Regions from separate parts of the Colwellia psychrerythraea 34H genome, predicted to be linked through region 1. Evidence: predicted binding sites of a transcription regulator. Region 1 holds the regulator's gene; each other region holds the start of a gene.
The links. Region 1 encodes sigma-54, which starts transcription at its own class of promoters, with help from an activator protein. Its sites were predicted from a motif close to GTTGGCACGNNNNTNGNNT; they were not measured.

Region 1 (5,769 bases):
ACGTAGCATAAAGCGTTTCTAAACCAGCCCTATGGGGCCCCTGAGCGGCTTATGCTCGTCGTTGCCTCCTTTTTTAAGGGAATAATCCTTAATAAAATGAGGCGCCTTGATCATAAATCGCTCAGCGGTCCTGAAACACACAGCTTCAAGTGGCTTGGGTATATCTATTGCTAGCTTGCTTGTTGAATTAAGTTATAGAGTGCCTGATTATCATTGCATTTTCGAACTTGCTTGATCATCTTTTTATCACTAAATAGTTTAGCAATATTTTGTAGCGTATCTAAATGTTCTTGGCAGCTATTTTCGGGCACAAATAAGGCAACAAAAATATCTACGTCTCTATTATCTATGGCATCAAAATCGATTGCCTTTTCTGTTGTTATTAACACCGCAACAGCTTTACTTGTATTGGGCAATCGACCATGTGGGATCGCAATACCGTTACCTATACCAGTGCTACCCATTTTTTCTCTATTGAGTAAACTATCTAATAGTTCATCTTGCTCTATATCAGTTATTTGAATCGCAGCGAGTTGACAAATTCTTTCTAGAATACGTTTTTTACTGGTTACTGCTACATCACAACTAGTACAGCTTGTTGTTAATATTTCGGATAATTGCATAATCGTGTTAATGGTTTTAAGGCGCCACTTACGCTAAATCATTTAGCTCAGGACGCCTGCTTTAATAGGCTTTAATTACTTTAAAGCGGTCTTTCGGGCTAACTCAACTTAATGATGAGAAACCTTAGCTTTATACTTAAGAATCTGCCTATCAAGTTTATCAACTAAGGTATCAATAGAGGCATACATATCGGTGTTGACTGCAGAAGCAAATACTTCACTGCCATTCATATGAACATTAGCTTCAGCTTTTTGATTAAGCTTTTCTACGGTAAGTACAACATGGACATTATTAATGTGATCAAAATGTCGTTCTAATTTTGAGAATTTTGTATCGACATATTCGCGCAATGAACTAGTTACTTCAACATGGTGTCCAGAAAGATTAATTTGCATAAACATGATCCTTTTATTGTAGTCTTCTAAAGTAAACTCTTACGTTGATTTGACGGTGGTATCGCTAATGATTCTCGATATTTAGCAATTGTACGTCGTGCCACTTTTATTCCCTGCTCAGCTAATAAGTTAGCCATTTTACTATCACTTAACGGTTTAGCAGGTGTTTCCGCTAAGATAAGTTTTTTAATCAAAGAACGAATTGCTGTAGATGAACATTCACCACCATTCTCTGTACTGACATGACTAGAGAAGAAGTACTTGAGTTCAAAGATGCCTCTTGGCGTGTGCATATACTTTTGTGTTGTAACACGTGAGATGGTGGATTCGTGCATATCAACAGCTTCAGCTATATCGTTTAGTACCATAGGTCTCATGGCTTCAGCACCATGTTCTAAAAAACCTTGCTGGCGTTGAACAATACAATTGGACACTTTAAGTAGTGTGTCATTGCGAGATTCTAAACTCTTAATAAACCATTTAGCTTCTTGTAAGTTGGATCTAATAAATTGTCCATCATCAGTTGACGACTTCATTGTTTTAGACATTGCCGCATACTGTTTATTAATCGACAATTTAGGTGCAGTATCAGAATTTAATTCAACGACCCAACGGCCATTTTTTTTCTCAACAGAAACATCTGGAATAACATACTGGTCATCGCCTTTAATTACCGCATCACCCGGACGAGGGTTCAAGCTTTGAATTAAACGCATTACTTCACGTAGCTGATCTTCTTTTAATTTGGTTTTACGCATTAACTGGCGATAGTCTCGATTACCAAGTAGATCGATATGGTCGTTGATTATTAATTTACTTTCTTTCAGGTAAGGGGTATCAGCACTAAATTGATTTAATTGAATAAGTAAGCAATCAGGAATGGAGCGAGCTGCGACACCAATAGGATCAAACATATTAATACGTTTTAATACGGCTTCTACTTCATCAAGCTCGAGCCCTTCAGTGCCAACACTCTCTAAGATATCTTCTGGTGATACAGTTAAATAACCGGCGTCATCGACTGCTTCTATAATAGCAATTGCGATGGTTTTATCAGTATCGCTGAAAGGGGTTAATTCCATTTGCCATAATAAATGATCTTGAATGGAATCAGTGGTTTCACCCTGATAGGTGTAGTCATCAGCAGGGCTACTTACTGCGCCAGTATTTGATACCCCAGCACTGTAGCTTTCTTCCCAAGTAGTATCTATATTTAGTTCTTCTGGTATATCACTTTTTTCCATCGCCTCAGTAGTACTGATTTCGTCAATACTGGCCTGCTGTTCTTCACTACCATCGCCCGCAGGTTGATCCGTTTTTTCTTCATTAGTATTGGATGAAAAGGCTTCTTCAAGATTATTTTGTTCACTTGAATTATCACTTTGAGCTTTTTCATCAAGTTCAAGTAATGGATTGCTCTCTAAAACTTCTTGAATTTCTTGTTGTAACTCTAACGTAGACAATTGCAACAGCTTAATAGCTTGTTGCAATTGTGGAGTCATTGTTAAGTGTTGTCCAATACGGAGCTGTAGTGTAGGGCGCATCTAGGTTATATGATTTCCTATTTATTATTCTTAGTAGTTACGCTATTACAATGGGTAACTACTATTCTATTAAGTATTCTGGCTAAATATACTAGCCTATCGCTTTACTATAGCGTGAATTGTTCGCCAAGGTATACATCTCTGACTTTTTGATTAGCAAGAATTTGATCTGCATTACCTTGCGCAATAATTTCACCATGACTAACTATATAAGCATGCTCACAAACGTCTAATGTTTCTCTCACATTATGGTCTGTTATCAAGATACCTATGCCTCGCTGCTTTAAGTGTAAGATGATTTTTTTAATGTCGCCAACCGAAATTGGGTCAACACCAGCAAAGGGCTCATCTAATAAAATAAATTGAGGATCTGCAGCGAGTGCTCGGGCAATTTCAACTCTTCGTCTTTCGCCACCGGATAAGCTCATGCCGGTATTGTCTTTGATATGACAAATGTGAAACTCTTCTAATAAATTTTCAAGTTTCTCAGCGCGCTGGGTTTCACTAAGCTCTTTACGTGTTTGTAATATCGCCATAATATTATCAGAAACAGTTAGCTTTCTAAAAATTGAGGCTTCTTGAGGTAAATAGCCAATACCGCTTCGGGCTCTTTCATGCATAGGAGCAAGGGTAAGGTCTTGACCGTTGAGTTTGATCGAGCCATTGTCATTGGGGACTAAGCCAACAATCATATAAAAGGATGTGGTTTTTCCGGCGCCATTGGGGCCTAATAAGCCAACTATTTGTCCTGCGTCAACTTGCAAACTAACATTCTTAACGACTTGTCTACTTTTATAAGACTTCGATAAACCATCGGCAATCAGTGTATTTACAGGTGTTGTTTTCACTGTGTTAGTTGTCACTACTGTCGCCTTCTTTTTCTACTACCTTGTCAGTTGGTTTTTCTTCTTTAGATTTTTCGTAAGTCTCTTTCTGTTTCTTGAGTACCGTTGGTTGTAAAATAGTAGTAACAGGCTGATTATTAGCGCTCCGTGCTTGTAGTTTTTCACTGACAGTATTATAAGTTATTTCATTACCACTGACTTCACTTCCAGCTTGCTTGACTAGGGCATTACCTGAAATAATGATTGTATTCGAGTTAGGGCTATAGGTTATTTCATCTGCCTGCAAGGTAATTAAGCTACCATCTTCTAGTTGTTGCTCGAATATAGCAGGTTTGCCTTTTGCCAAATAAGTTTCATTTTTTTCATCATTCTTCTTATTAACTTGACTAAAGACTTTAACTACATCGGCGGTAATAGAAATAGAGCCTTGACGAATAATAACATTATCTAAATAACTGATAATTTTATTTTTTAGATCGGCATCTTGACTTTCAGCGACTATAATTATTTCCTGTTCCAAATCTTTTATTGCCGCCAAAGCGTTACTGACAAAGAGTAAACTTGAGGCTACGGCTAAAACTGAAACTGTTTTTTTAATTAAATTAACTTTCATCATGTTTTTTATAAATAGTACGTTCATGCTGGATTAAGGTCATTTTTTTTGTGTTTAAATCGATAATTAATCCTGAGCCGTACATGGTGAAATCTCTTCCCACCACAACAACTGATTGCTCTGAACTAATGATATTGGTTTTTAAATCTAATGCTATTGTTTTGCAGTGAATCTCTTTTATTAAGCCGTCAATTTCTGTCGCTTTAATATGTACTTGATTCTTTAGCTCTACACGGTTGTCTTTGTAAAGTGTCGCTTCTTGCGCACTGACCTTCCATGGCTGGCCTTCTTTTTGCGGATATAATGTGTAATTCGGCAATTCAAAGTAACTGACTTCCAAATCAGAGTAATGCTCCATTCTTTCTGCTTCAATAGTGTGGGAGAGTTGCCCTAAGTCACTATAGATTTTACTTTCTAGCTGCTCAGCAATAAAATCCGGACGTTGCTCATCAACAATTAAAGTATCTTGTTCTATTGATGCACTACGCCATTCAATAATGCCATAAATTAGCGCACTAAGCAGTAAGACAAATAGCGCTAGGCTATTTAATCGATTCATATACTGGCGCCTGATGCTTTGTCTAAGCTATTTTGGCTTTGCATGATCAAATCACATGTCTCTCTTACCGCGCCAAATCCACCACGAGTAAAAGTGGTATAATTGGCAGAACGAAGAACTAAAGGATGTCCATCGGAAACACTAATGCCTAAGCCAACGGCTTCAATACAAGGTAAATCAGGTACATCATCACCAATGTACGCTACCTCTTCAATAGTAATGTTTAATTGTTCAATTAAATCAATTAATGCAGGTAACTTATCTTCTTGGCCTTGAATAATATGTGCAACATTTAATGCTTTCATACGATACTCAACGATAGCTGAAGTTCTTCCCGTAATAATCGCAACATCAACGCCACTAGCACCTAAGGCCTTAATGCCAAAACCATCTTTTGTATGAAAAGCTTTTAGCTCTTCACCATCATTGCCTAAATAAATTCTGCCATCAGAAAATACACCATCGACATCACATACCAGTAACTTTATTTGTTGCGCTTTAGCTAAAACGTTGTGTTCTACATTGCCATATAGGGTATTCATTAAAGTACTCCGGAACTTAAGAAGTCATGCATATTCATTGCACCTACAGGTATATTGTTGCTATCGACAATGATAAGGCCGTTTATTTTTTTATCTTCCATTATTTTTAGCGCCTGTGCGGCAAGCATATCACTCTGCGCTACACTAGGGTTATGGGTCATTACTGTGTTAATACTTTCACTGTGGATATCTATCCTATTGTCTAATACCCTGCGAAGATCACCATCAGTAAATAAACCGACTAGTTGTTGTTGTTCATTAACTATAGCAGTCATGCCCAGGCCTTTTAAGGACATTTCAACTAAGGCGTCTTTGATAAGAGCATTTTCCGAAATCATAGGTACGCGATCGTCTTTATGCATAATGTCGCTTAGGCGCAGTAATAGACGTTTGCCTAAACTGCCACCAGGGTGAGATAAAGCGAAATCCTCTGCGGTAAAATCACGCGCGTTGAGTAAAGCAACGGCTAATGCATCACCCATTACTAGGGTTGCCGTGGTACTTGATGTTGGCGTTAAACCAAGAGGACAAGCTTCAGCCGATACTTTAATGCAAACATGGGTATCGGCTAATTTAGCTAAGGTAGATTCAGTGTTGCCAGTCATTGAAATTAATTTAGCACCGATGCGCTTTATAACCGGAATTAT
Region 2 (5,769 bases), 2.1 Mb from region 1:
GGTTTGTAGATATAACCATCTTTATCAGCCATAGGATGACTCGGTGCATATTCCACATTCAATGGTTTATCACTTTCAACAATACCCAAAACGTTTACACCAACCCCACTACCATCACTTTTCCCCTGCCCTGCGGCAGCTTCTTGCATGGCAGCGGCAAAAACAGGGTGTCTCGCACGGTAAGTTTTATCGGCACTGCTACTAACACTATCAGCGTTGGCAATATTACTCGCGGTAGTATTTAGGCGGACTGATTGTGCGCTCATACCACTACCGGTAATATCAAATACGTTAAAAAGACTCATAATTATTGACCTCCACTGATAACTTTCTTCATGGCTTTAATTTTTCCATTAAGAAACTGAATGCTTGCTTGATATTCCATTGAGTTTTTTAAATACAAGTTTCGTTCCACTTGTACGTCAACCGTATTACCGTCACCTGTGTCAGGGTTATTAGGCACACGATAATCGACGGAATTATTTAACTCTGTTCGTATATCAAAGTGTTTATCATTGGTGCGAGACATGCCCATTTTCTGCTTATTTGCCGCTTGTGCTAGTGCTTGATTAAAGTCTAGCCCTTTAGCTTTGTAGCCTGGGGTATCTGCGTTGGCAATATTACTGGCAATAACTTCTGCACGTTGAGAGCGAATAAGCATACCCTGTGTATGCAGTTGAAAGCCTTTATCAAAACCTATAGCCATATTAGCCTCACAATGATTAACGATTAGCTAAAAGGAATACAAAATTTGTGCCAGTTAGTAAATCAATAGAGGATACAGCGTTAGGTATGAGATTAGAATGAGAGGGCTAACAGCAAGGAATAATGGCTGTTAGCGGGGTGGAGAGATTGCGTTATTTTTTCTGGTAAACAATACCAGGATTACAGCGTAGCATAGTAAAATCTTGATTTATTCCAGATAAAGACTCAGAAGCGCCTAAAAATAAATAGCCATCGTTATTCAACACGCCATGAATTTGACTAATTATTTGTGTTTTTATCTTTGGGGAAAAATAAATTAATACATTACGACAAAATACGATATCGAAACGGCCCATTAGGCTATAACTATTGAGTAAATTAAGTGGTCTAAAGCTTACCATTTTCTTTACTTCGTCTTTTATTTTCAACATACCGTTATCACCCGGCTCAAAGAAGCGTTTCTTTCGCTCAGCAGATAACCCTCGAGCAAGCGCTAGGCTATCATAGTGACCGTATTTGCAATGCTCCAACATAGTCGTTGATATGTCAGTACCAATAACTTGTACTCCACGTGGGAATGCACCAGGATTTTTTTGTTGATATTCCAACACGGCCATCGCAATGGAATATGGTTCTTGACCAGAAGAACTTGCCGCAGACCAAATTTTAACCGGTGTTTTACGATTGGCAAAATCAGGAAGCAACTTGCTTTGAAGTAACTTAAAAGGGTAGTCATCACGAAACCATAAGGTTTCATTAGTGGTCATAGCATCTATAACCGCGGCACGCATTTGCCGCTCAACAGGAGTTAACGTACGATTGACTAACTCTGTCAATGAACTAAGCTCAAATTTAGCCATTAATGGCGCTAATCGGCTTTTAACTAAATATTGCTTATTTTCGCCGAGTACTATGCCACATTGCTGCTCTAAGAAGGTTCTAAATTGGTTGTAACTTTTTTCATCGAGTTCTCTTGCTGACACTATTGCTTCCTACTTATTTCGTATTTTCCTAAACCCTCCATCAATTGGAGAGTCGTCGTTAACTTTCGATAACAACTATTCAGCTATATACCTGTTCCACTTGAATATGCATGATTCAGCTGGAATTAGAAACGCCTTTAGGCAAGGCATTGATTGAAGAGAATGGTTGCTCCCTTGTCGAAATCAATAACGCAGCATAAAGCGTTTCTAAACCATCCCCTTGGGGAAGGCTGGGCAAATCATGCTCTGCGTTACATTTCTTTTTAAGGGAATAACCCTTAATAAAACATGTGCCTTAATGATGAATCGCTCAGACTTCCTGAAACGAGCATCTTCAAGTTGAGCGGGTATACTCAGAGTTAATCTTCTATTTTTAACCATTTCTTCACAGCAGTTGCTAGCTCATCTGGATGAAATTTTGGAATAAAATCTTCTGCACCAACTTTTTCCACCATCGCATTATTAAATACACCACTTAACGACGTGTGCAAAATAATTGGCATTTTTGACATGCGATCATTACCTTTTACCTCTGCGGTTAAAGTATAACCATCCATTTCAGGCATTTCGATATCAGAGATCATCAACGCCACTTTTTCGGTGATGCAATTTTCACAAGTCGCTTCAATGGCCAGTAATTGCTCTAAAGCATCACGACCATTTTTAGCTAAAACCATATTAATACCTAACGGCTCTAATGCTCTTCTTACCTGATTTCTTGCAACGGTTGAATCATCTGCAATCATCACCAGCTTATCGCCTAAGTTTTCACCGATAGAGACATCGATGATGTCTTCACTCACTTCAGTAGAAACAGGACTAATTTCATTTAAAATTTTCTCAACATCTAATATTGATACCATCTGACCGTCTATTTCAGTCACCGCAGTTAAGTAGCTAGATTTACCTGCACCTTCTGGTGGTGGCATCACGTCTGCCCAACTTAGTGTTACGATTCGTTCAACACCTGCAACAAGAAACCCCTGCACACTGCGATTATATTCGGCAATAATAATATAGCTTTCTGCGGTTTGCTCAATTGCCCGCCCGCCCGTTGACAAACTTAAATCAATCACTGAAATGGTTTGTCCTCGGATATGTGCAACACCCTTTATAAAGCTATCTTGCTTAGGTAACAGAGTTAACCGCGGACATGGCATAACTTCACGCACTTTAAAAACATTAATACCAAATCGTTGTCTGCCATTAAGTTTAAAAAGTAACAATTCTAACCTGTTTTCGCCAACAAGTTGTGTACGCTGGTTTACTGAATCGAGTATGCCTGCCATATGAACCTCATGTAAGACTGTAGTAATTATTATGTTTAACCTAATAAACATATAAGGCACAGTTCTTGAATTGTATTTAATATATAGAGTTGATAATCACACTAAGCGTCTGAAACTTGACGTATGATAGAACTTTATTTCACACTGCTGACCCAAGTTTAGCATAGACGACTATTTGCATTTACTTAACGATAGATAACAAAATATATGCGCTTTACCAAACTTTTTTTAACTTTTATATTCCTAATGCTCATTAAGCAAACAACTACGGTTGCAACTGAGCTAGACAGTGCTTTTATTGAGCGTTTTGCAAAAAATTATTTAACAGAGCAGTTTCCTTCAACTGAAGAAGAAAAGGTGCGTATTTCAGTCGCTCATTTAGACCCTAGAATTACGATTAAACCCTGTAAAATTCCCTTAACTGCAAATATACCTGAAAAGAATGGCGCTATAAATGTAAATGTTAAAATTAGCTGTGATGAATCAATAAAGTGGAAAATATATTTATCGGCAAAAGTTGAAATAACTAAAGCAGTTTTAATTGCAAAAAATACAATTAGTAAAGGAGATAAACTTGACGAAAGTAATGTCGAGCTTGCTTTTATAGCCATTAATAAGATTCGCGGCAACAAACTAACTGATACAAATATTGTTTTTGGTGCTAAAGCGAAAAAGCGAATTGCCAAAGGTAGAGCCATCAGTAAAAGAAGTATTTGTTTAATCTGTAAAGGTGATGTCGTAACTATTATTGTTTCATCCGACAACTTTAGTATCAAAACCCAGGGAGTCGCGTTGAGTTCTGGAAATATTAATGAACAAATAAGAGTCAAAAATACTCGCTCAAAGAAAGTGATCACCCCTCGTGTCAAAGGTATTAACCAAGTCATAATTCATCTATAATCAAGAAATATACACATAGGTAGGGTTAATAAATAATATCGTTGTTAACCGACTCAAAATGTTATTTATAATTTAATCTATTTTTAACTAAAGTTATTACGCCTATGGCCGATAACAAGACAATAGAACTCTTTTGAAATATCATTTCATTGTTAAAGGATGAAATTATGGCTATAAATATCAATAACTTGAATGCTAGCAATCAAGTTCAGCAAGCCCAACAAAATAAAGTAAAGCAGCACTCTGCGCAAACGGCATCGAACAATGCCCAAGTAAAAAGCTCAGGACAAGATTCTGTGTCGATTACTCCGCAAGCAAAGCAACTTAATGAATTACAAAAAAAAGCGGTGGATGCGCCCGTGATTAATCAAAAGAAGATTGATGAGCTGAAAAAAGCAATTAGCTCTGGTGACTATAAAATTAATCCAGAAAAATTAGCAGCGAGTATTGCTAACTTTGAATTTAAGCTTGTTTAACGATAGACTGTAAATACATCATTTATAGTAAAATCAAAGGCAAACTTTATGTCCCTAGGGCCAGATTCTCAAGGATTAACCTCCAATGAACTGCTTGTACAACAACATCAGCAGTTAACTACACTTGCCCAGATCATTGCTAACGAAAAGCATATTTTACAGCAGCATGATCCACAAGCCTTGCTAGCCATCAGCCAAGAAAAAAATACGCTGCTAATTGCAATTCAACAGCTTGACCAAACAATAGGTCAAAATCAGCGTTTTGCTCAAGATAAAGCCGCAGGAAAATTGACTCAAGAACTTGCTGAAATAACCGATTTATTAACTCATTGCCAACAGCAAAACTTAATCAACGGACAAATCATTCAACAGTCTCAACTTGCGGTAGAACGCATGAAAACCAGCTTATTAGAAAACCATAATAAGAGTGCAATTACCTATGACAAGAAAGGTAAAAAGAGCGCTGGACTCTCTAGCCTAGGACTAAAAGCTTAGCGTTAAAAACTAAGACCCTAGAGATAAATATTAATTACTGCTTAAAAAATAAAAAAGGCGTTAATCCTACAGATTAACGCCTTTTTTATGTGTTCTTCTTTAGCATGCTAAATCAAAAGTGTGTCACGTCTTTAATTTCTTTTCTATTTTGGTTTGCTTGATAAATATTGTAAACATCTTCAAAATTTAACTGCAGCTCAGTAGTATAAACGTCACCCACAGGATAGCTTTTAATAACTTTAGCCCCACGAATGATACCTTGTACTGAAGCAGTTAACTGCTGATCTTCAATGAGTAAATCGGCCATAGTGACCTTGCCTGAAACTTGTTGGCCGTATACTTGCTCAGCTAGCTCCGCATAAGCGGCAATTTTTGACGCTTTAATGGCCATCAGCATCCGCTGAGTTTCATGGGTTGATCTTTGCATACTAATGGGGGCAAAGCCTGTTGCATAAAGCACAGGAAAAATTTCTGGTTTTACTGTTTCCCACTGCACATGCTTATCGTAAATAAGGGAGCAGGCACTGATCAAAAAAAGTGCGCTCAAAATAAGGATGGATCTAATCAATGAGTTATTCATAGGTACTCCTTTGATAGTAATCGCTGATAAAATAGCATTATGATGTCACTCTTATAGATAAAAACTGGAATAGTGAAGAGAATACTAATTTTGTATAATCACAGCACGTTCATCGTTATGCAACATAGTATTATCGCGTATAATCATACCGTCTTTCATTTTCACTTTTTCACTATGATTCATTTCATCACCCAAAACCCAAGCAGGGATAAATGACTGAGCGGTAGCAACTACAACCTTTGATTGAATACCTATCATACGGGCATTGACTAAAACGCCATCTTCCTGCTCAACCATAGTGCCAGAGACTACGTAGTCAATTATCTGACGTTCAGGTAATT
Region 3 (5,769 bases), 960 kb from region 1:
TAGCATCATTGTTTTTTTTGGCTTCATTTTTACTCTAAGCGCATGTTCAATTACAGTATATGTTTTAAGGTGCACTTCTGGAGCTAATGCATAGAAGAAATAGGAATAAAGTGCCATATTTTTAGCTACATTAAATTGGCCCTGTATCTCATCTGGAACTTCTTCATTTAGAACTTCTTTAGAAAGATAATCGTGCATACCTTTAATATTTGGAAAAGAACCGCAAAAACGTCCCATAAGCTCATGCTTTTCATCCATCAGAGTTAGTTCTTCTAAACTTTTAAATTCTTCCATTGCTAACCCTATGAATAAACTGACACGTACGCCTTAATAAGCGGAAAAACGGTTAGCTATAATCGCGAAGCGATGGCCAAATATTATTTTTCCGCTTGATTACCTTGTTAGGTTTTTATTCCCAACAACTTTAAAGTTTAATCCTCATCGTCACCTTGATATTCATCATTATTAGGATTAAGTTGGTTTGAATGATTATCCATACTGTCATCATATGCATCGTTATTCGGATTCATACTGTCACTACGGTCGTCATTAGATGATCCACCCATTTGTGCTCTCCATTTCTTGAGTTATGCCGAAAAAATTCAAGCTTTCAACACTCGGCGATATTGAAAACCTAACAGCTTATTATGGAGGACTTTCAGTAACATCTGTTCCATAATTATTAACTGACTTTTATTAATGTCCCATAATTTCAAAGCATTGAACACTAAAAAAACTAAATTTTTATTGTCACTTGGGTATTACTAATAAATCTCAGTAATATGACATGAATAATTTATTAGCAATGGTGCTATCTAAAGAAAGCTTGCAGCGAGGAATAATGAATAAGAGTTAGCGATAAAGTGGGGGAGGGGAATTTGGGGCCCTTTTTATCTTTATTTTTTATTAAGGGTTCCAATGGTGCTCCATTAGTATCTTTAGGGCAGGATAAATGGATATTTAAGTCCAATCGAGCAGTTGGAACGGTCAACTAATGCCACAAAGCAGCCCTATTTAACCTTGAATTTCTGTTAATAAATAGTCCGCTTAGCCACCATAGCGGTCGTTAAGTGTAGAGTATTCTGATAGTTAAGAATCACCAGAAACAAAAAAAACACCAATCATTACAATTGATGTTTTCTATAATTTACTACGAAAGAAAATAAATTAAGATTGTTTTTAAATCGACGCGATGCGAAACCAATCATTCCTAATGCAAAAATAGCAAGTGTTGATGGTTCTGGTACCTTATTTGTGCTATCAACCGCATCTGCGATTTTGTGGTGGGCATGCCTGATAGTGTTAGTTCCGATATACAGCTCGAAATCACTTGGAGCGTAATCGATCGAGTTGAACGTGCCAACTGCCGTAACGTCAAAATTAATTACAGTGCCTGCAGCCAATATGGTATTTAATGAGTTGGCCCAACCAAAAAGTGCGTACCCTGTTGTGCTGCCGTTATTTGCTCTATCCCAAGTTACTGAATTTCCTTGTACGGTAGAATTCCCGGTAAATACCATATTAGATGAGTTCCACATCTGGCTAAGACTGAAATCCGTTCCTACGTAAAATAATGAGTCATGTCGATTAGAATTATATGCTTGGTCTAGTGTTCCAGTGACACTAAAGGCCATCTTGCTATCCGTATATTCAGTTATATCGAATATTAATCCAGCATTCGAAGTTGATGTAACGCATAAAAATAAACATGCCAAGGCAATGTTTAAAAATTTAAATTTCATTTGATATTCCTTTTAATCCCTTCACGAATATTATTTGAAGGTAAATGCTAAGAGTGAAACGTCATCACTTTATTTTGCATTATATTAAGCATAAAACATACCAAAATGATAATGTCTAAACTTTTTAACATGTTAAAACAACAGAACCAACATCCAAATCTTAATTGTAAAATATCCAGACACAATAAACTCTTCAATTAGTCGTTCTTGTTACATAGTATTAACAAGTGCTTTTTTATGAGTTTAACGATAGAAATATCATTAGATGATTGAATTAGATATAAAACTCCAAATGAATTAGCTAAACAATCAGGCTTAAACCACTTGAAATACACATTTCAGGTGATTTAATTGATTAAAACGTTCTGGTGCTATTGTTGTTATTCATCACTTAAACTACACCATAAGTCAGTAAAAAAATCGTTCAGAACCTAGAAATAGACTGTGTTCTCTAATTCAGTTTACGGAAGCTCTAAGTTAACATCAAGTGATGTAAGATCAACGGCAGCTAAGAGCTTGCAGCCGTCATAGCTATTGTTTTCATTCTATAGCGGTATTTTGCTCTGTTGATCATAAAATGAGTCTCAAAAAGCGATTTTGGGAACGTACGCTATACCAGTTATTTAAATTCCGCTGTCGACTTGCTTAGGTCAACTAACTGATGTTCAGTTGACCTCGACAAACATTCAAAACTTAAAAATTTTACTTCTTCAATGCGCACCAAGGGAACATAAACTCAGTAATAAAACATCAGTTTTAGTATCTAATTTATCTCTATAAAGAGACTTACAATGAGAGATGAAATTATCGGAATTAGCTATGAAGTGGGAATTTGATATGGGGCCCTTTTTATCTTTATTTTTTATTAAGGGTTCCAATGGTGCTCCATTAGTATCTTTAGGTCAGGATAAATGGATATTTAAGTCCAATCGAGCATCAACGCAATACTAGGCTGATGCTTAGTTCGTCGATGTATTCCCACTGAAATTCTTCGAATAATGCAATAAAAACACTTTTTCACCCTCTTTTGGGTATAACCAAATGCCCGTTAAATTGCTACATTCATTGTAGGCATTAGAGCGTGCTCATAAATAAACTACATAGAGCAAGGCTAAATTTACAATATTAGGTGTATACCCGTTCCACTTGAAGATGCAGGATTCAGCTGGAATTAGAAACGCCTTTAGGAAGGCATTGGTTGAAGAGAATAGTTATTCTATTGTCGAAATCAATAACGCAGCATAAAGCGTTTCTAAACCAGCCCTCGGGGAAGTCTGAGCAAATCATACGCTACGTTCCATTTTTTTATTAAGGGTCATTCAGGAGAATATGCTCCTGAATGACCCTTAATAAAAAAATGCGCCTTGATTATGAATCGCTCAGACTTCCTGAAACGAGCATCTTCAGGAGGAGCGGGTATATAAGCAAAAATTACACTTATGAGGGTTAGAGTATGACAGATAATAATTTCAATCAGCCATTAGGCGGTAATCAAATGCCACGTTTCGGTGGTCCAGGTACTATGTTTCGCTTACCAAGCAGTGAAATAAGCAATGAATTAGATATAGGTATTGTAGGTGTGCCACTGGATATTGGTGCTAGTAACCGAAGTGGTACACGCTTTGGCCCTCGTTCTGTTCGCAATGAATCAGTCTTAGTTCGTCCTTACGGTATGTATACCAAAGCTGCGCCATTTGATAGTTTCCAAATTGCAGACATTGGTGATACTCCAATAAATACATTCAATCTTGCTGACTCTATTCGAATTATTGAAGCGCATTACGATACCATTATGGCGAGTAATATTAAGCCAGTGACTGTTGGTGGCGATCACACTATCAGTTTGCCTATCTTGAGAGCCTTGCATAAAAAGCACGGCATGATGGCATTAGTTCATGTTGATGCCCATGCGGATATTAATGATTCTATGTTTGGTGAAAAAGAGTGCCACGGTACTATTTTCAGACGTGCTATTGAAGAAGGTTTAGTTGACCCGAAAAAAATGATTCAAATTGGTCAACGTGCAACCGGTTATAGTGCGGGTGATTTTCAATGGGCGGTGGACCGAGGCGTAAGAGTTGTACAGGCAGAAGAATGTTGGTTGAAATCGTTAGTGCCCTTAATGGAAGAGGTGCGTGAGGTTATTGGTGAAGATATACCGACTTATTTAACGTTTGATATTGATGGTATTGATCCAGCATTTGCGCCAGGAACTGGCACACCAGAGCCAGCAGGGTTAACCTCGCCACAAGCCTTAGAGATCATTCGTGGCATGTGGGGTACTAATCTTATTGGTGCTGACTTAGTTGAGGTATCACCACCATATGATACTTCAGGTAATACCTCCTTATTAGCAGCCAACCTCATTTTTGAAATGCTTTGTAGCTTTCCAGGTTGTATTCGTAGATAAAGAGCAATAGTGACTTAACTACAGAAAAGGGCGTATACCTCAGGGTATATGCCCTTTTTATTATTTCTTATTGCTTCTTCTTAATTCTTACTGGTCGTAGTTTTAAAAGGCACTGTTCTATCTGTTGGAGGGGTATGTAATGAGTAGGCCTGTTCTGTGCCGCGTAGATATCGAGTATGAATCTATATGGTATAACACTGACTCAGAAAGGCTGGGAACTGTTCAGTGAAGTATTACTTTGAATGACGATTAATTGTAACCGAGCACGTAACAGCTATTCGCTTCTTGTTCTACATATAAGCGTTTTTTAAGTAAGTTAACTGCAAAGTTACTACTGAATTCAACATCAGAGTTGAAAGTAGCTTCCTGAGATAAGCTCTCTTCATTACTTGCTGTATTTAACTCCTGAGAGGTTTTTGCTTCGTTACGGTTATTCATAATCACTCTACCTATTGTCGTAATGTGTAGTATTAGCTTATTACTATTTCAGAAGTAACTTGATTAATAAATACCCGAACGGGGGGATTACTCACGTTAGTAATGCAATGCCGTTTTAGTAAATCCACCCAGTTCATCTGTTGAAACGAAAGTACTCCTTAAACACAATTCACACTCATCGAGAGGCATTTTTATGGGTGATTGTGCGTGCAAAAAGATCTATTAAGTTTGATAGGTGTAAAACTTAACGTGTATTGTTTTGTATTTAACATAAGCTTAAATTGTTATTCAATAGATAAAACAGATTACAGTGCAGATTGTAATCACTCATCCTGCCAGAGTTAATGGAGTAATGCAGGCATTGTGAAGACTGAACTGGCTTAACAATGTGGTCAACTAAATCGGTTAATGAGCGCGTCCGCTTATTAAGTAATTAGTTTAACTTAATGATACCTAACCAAGATGACTTGGATCTGAACTAGTTAAGCTAAGTGACGAAAATAAGAGGAAGTAGATTGGAACTTTTTACCGCGAATGAGAGTCCGGAAAAACTGGGGATAGGCAAAGCTAATATCTTGATTCAACCGAATCATAAAGCGTATGGCCAACTGAATAAACATGCCTATTTCAGTCAAAGTTATGCCGATTTACATGCTAGACCGTTTCCTGTTTCAAATGTACCACTTCGCGTTTCACAAGTTTGCTTTCTTCATCAAGAGGGTGATAGTCAAGCCGTTGAATTAGCTCACTTACATGAGTTATGTCATCGATATAGCGTCAATCCTCCTTTAGCCAATGCATCGTGTTTTTACCAAAAAATGGGTGAATACGAAATTAGGTGGGAGCGCCATACAGAATTTAGTAGTTACACCTTTTTAATACATGACAGCGGATTGAAACCTTTTGACTGCCCACCTGTAGCGCTAGTACCCATTGATTGGCTTGAGGGGATATCAGGTGAGTTAATTGCTGCCGTTCATATTGATGCGTTAAGTGAAGGAAGCGTGACCTTAGAAAGAGATCATTTACGTCAATATTTTGAGGGACAGCGGTTAATGGGCTCTGAATTACATAATGGCGAGGCTATTATACTCAGTGCGTTGCGGTTACATGAGGATAACTTTAACCGAATATTGTTGGTTAATACTAGTTTGAATGAATGTCAAAGTGGCCGCGTGC

Region 2: flgA (flagellar basal body P-ring formation chaperone FlgA) is a predicted target of sigma-54. The motif match lies at 3,030-3,048, and genes of this name have one in related genera.
Region 3: CPS_RS24010 (PEP-CTERM sorting domain-containing protein) is a predicted target of sigma-54. The motif match lies at 1,829-1,847, and genes of this name have one in related genera.

Annotation. Positions count from the first base shown of each region.
Region 1 covers NC_003910.7:4,791,274-4,797,042, reverse strand. The annotation lists gene ptsN (PTS IIA-like nitrogen regulatory protein PtsN) at 171-623, opposite strand; gene hpf (ribosome hibernation promoting factor) at 732-1,019, opposite strand; gene CPS_RS20365 (RNA polymerase factor sigma-54) at 1,046-2,563, opposite strand; gene lptB (LPS export ABC transporter ATP-binding protein) at 2,671-3,411, opposite strand; gene lptA (lipopolysaccharide transport periplasmic protein LptA) at 3,416-4,024, opposite strand; gene lptC (LPS export ABC transporter periplasmic protein LptC) at 4,011-4,580, opposite strand; gene kdsC (3-deoxy-manno-octulosonate-8-phosphatase KdsC) at 4,577-5,122, opposite strand; gene CPS_RS20340 (KpsF/GutQ family sugar-phosphate isomerase) at 5,122-5,769, opposite strand, start outside.
Region 2 covers NC_003910.7:1,512,279-1,518,047, reverse strand. The annotation lists gene flgC (flagellar basal body rod protein FlgC) at 1-305, opposite strand, end outside; gene flgB (flagellar basal body rod protein FlgB) at 308-706, opposite strand; gene CPS_RS06540 (CheR family methyltransferase) at 858-1,688, opposite strand; gene CPS_RS06535 (chemotaxis protein) at 2,048-2,977, opposite strand; gene flgA (flagellar basal body P-ring formation chaperone FlgA) at 3,224-3,877, shown strand; gene flgM (flagellar biosynthesis anti-sigma factor FlgM) at 4,045-4,353, shown strand; gene flgN (flagellar export chaperone FlgN) at 4,402-4,848, shown strand; gene CPS_RS06515 (LPP20 family lipoprotein) at 4,961-5,428, opposite strand; gene CPS_RS06510 (FlgO family outer membrane protein) at 5,513-5,769, opposite strand, start outside.
Region 3 covers NC_003910.7:381,954-387,722, forward strand. The annotation lists gene CPS_RS01710 (hypothetical protein) at 1-294, opposite strand, end outside; gene CPS_RS24225 (hypothetical protein) at 432-566, opposite strand; gene CPS_RS24010 (PEP-CTERM sorting domain-containing protein) at 1,125-1,742, opposite strand; gene speB (agmatinase) at 3,196-4,152, shown strand; gene CPS_RS01725 (hypothetical protein) at 4,402-4,590, opposite strand; gene CPS_RS01730 (DUF3422 family protein) at 5,106-5,769, shown strand, end outside.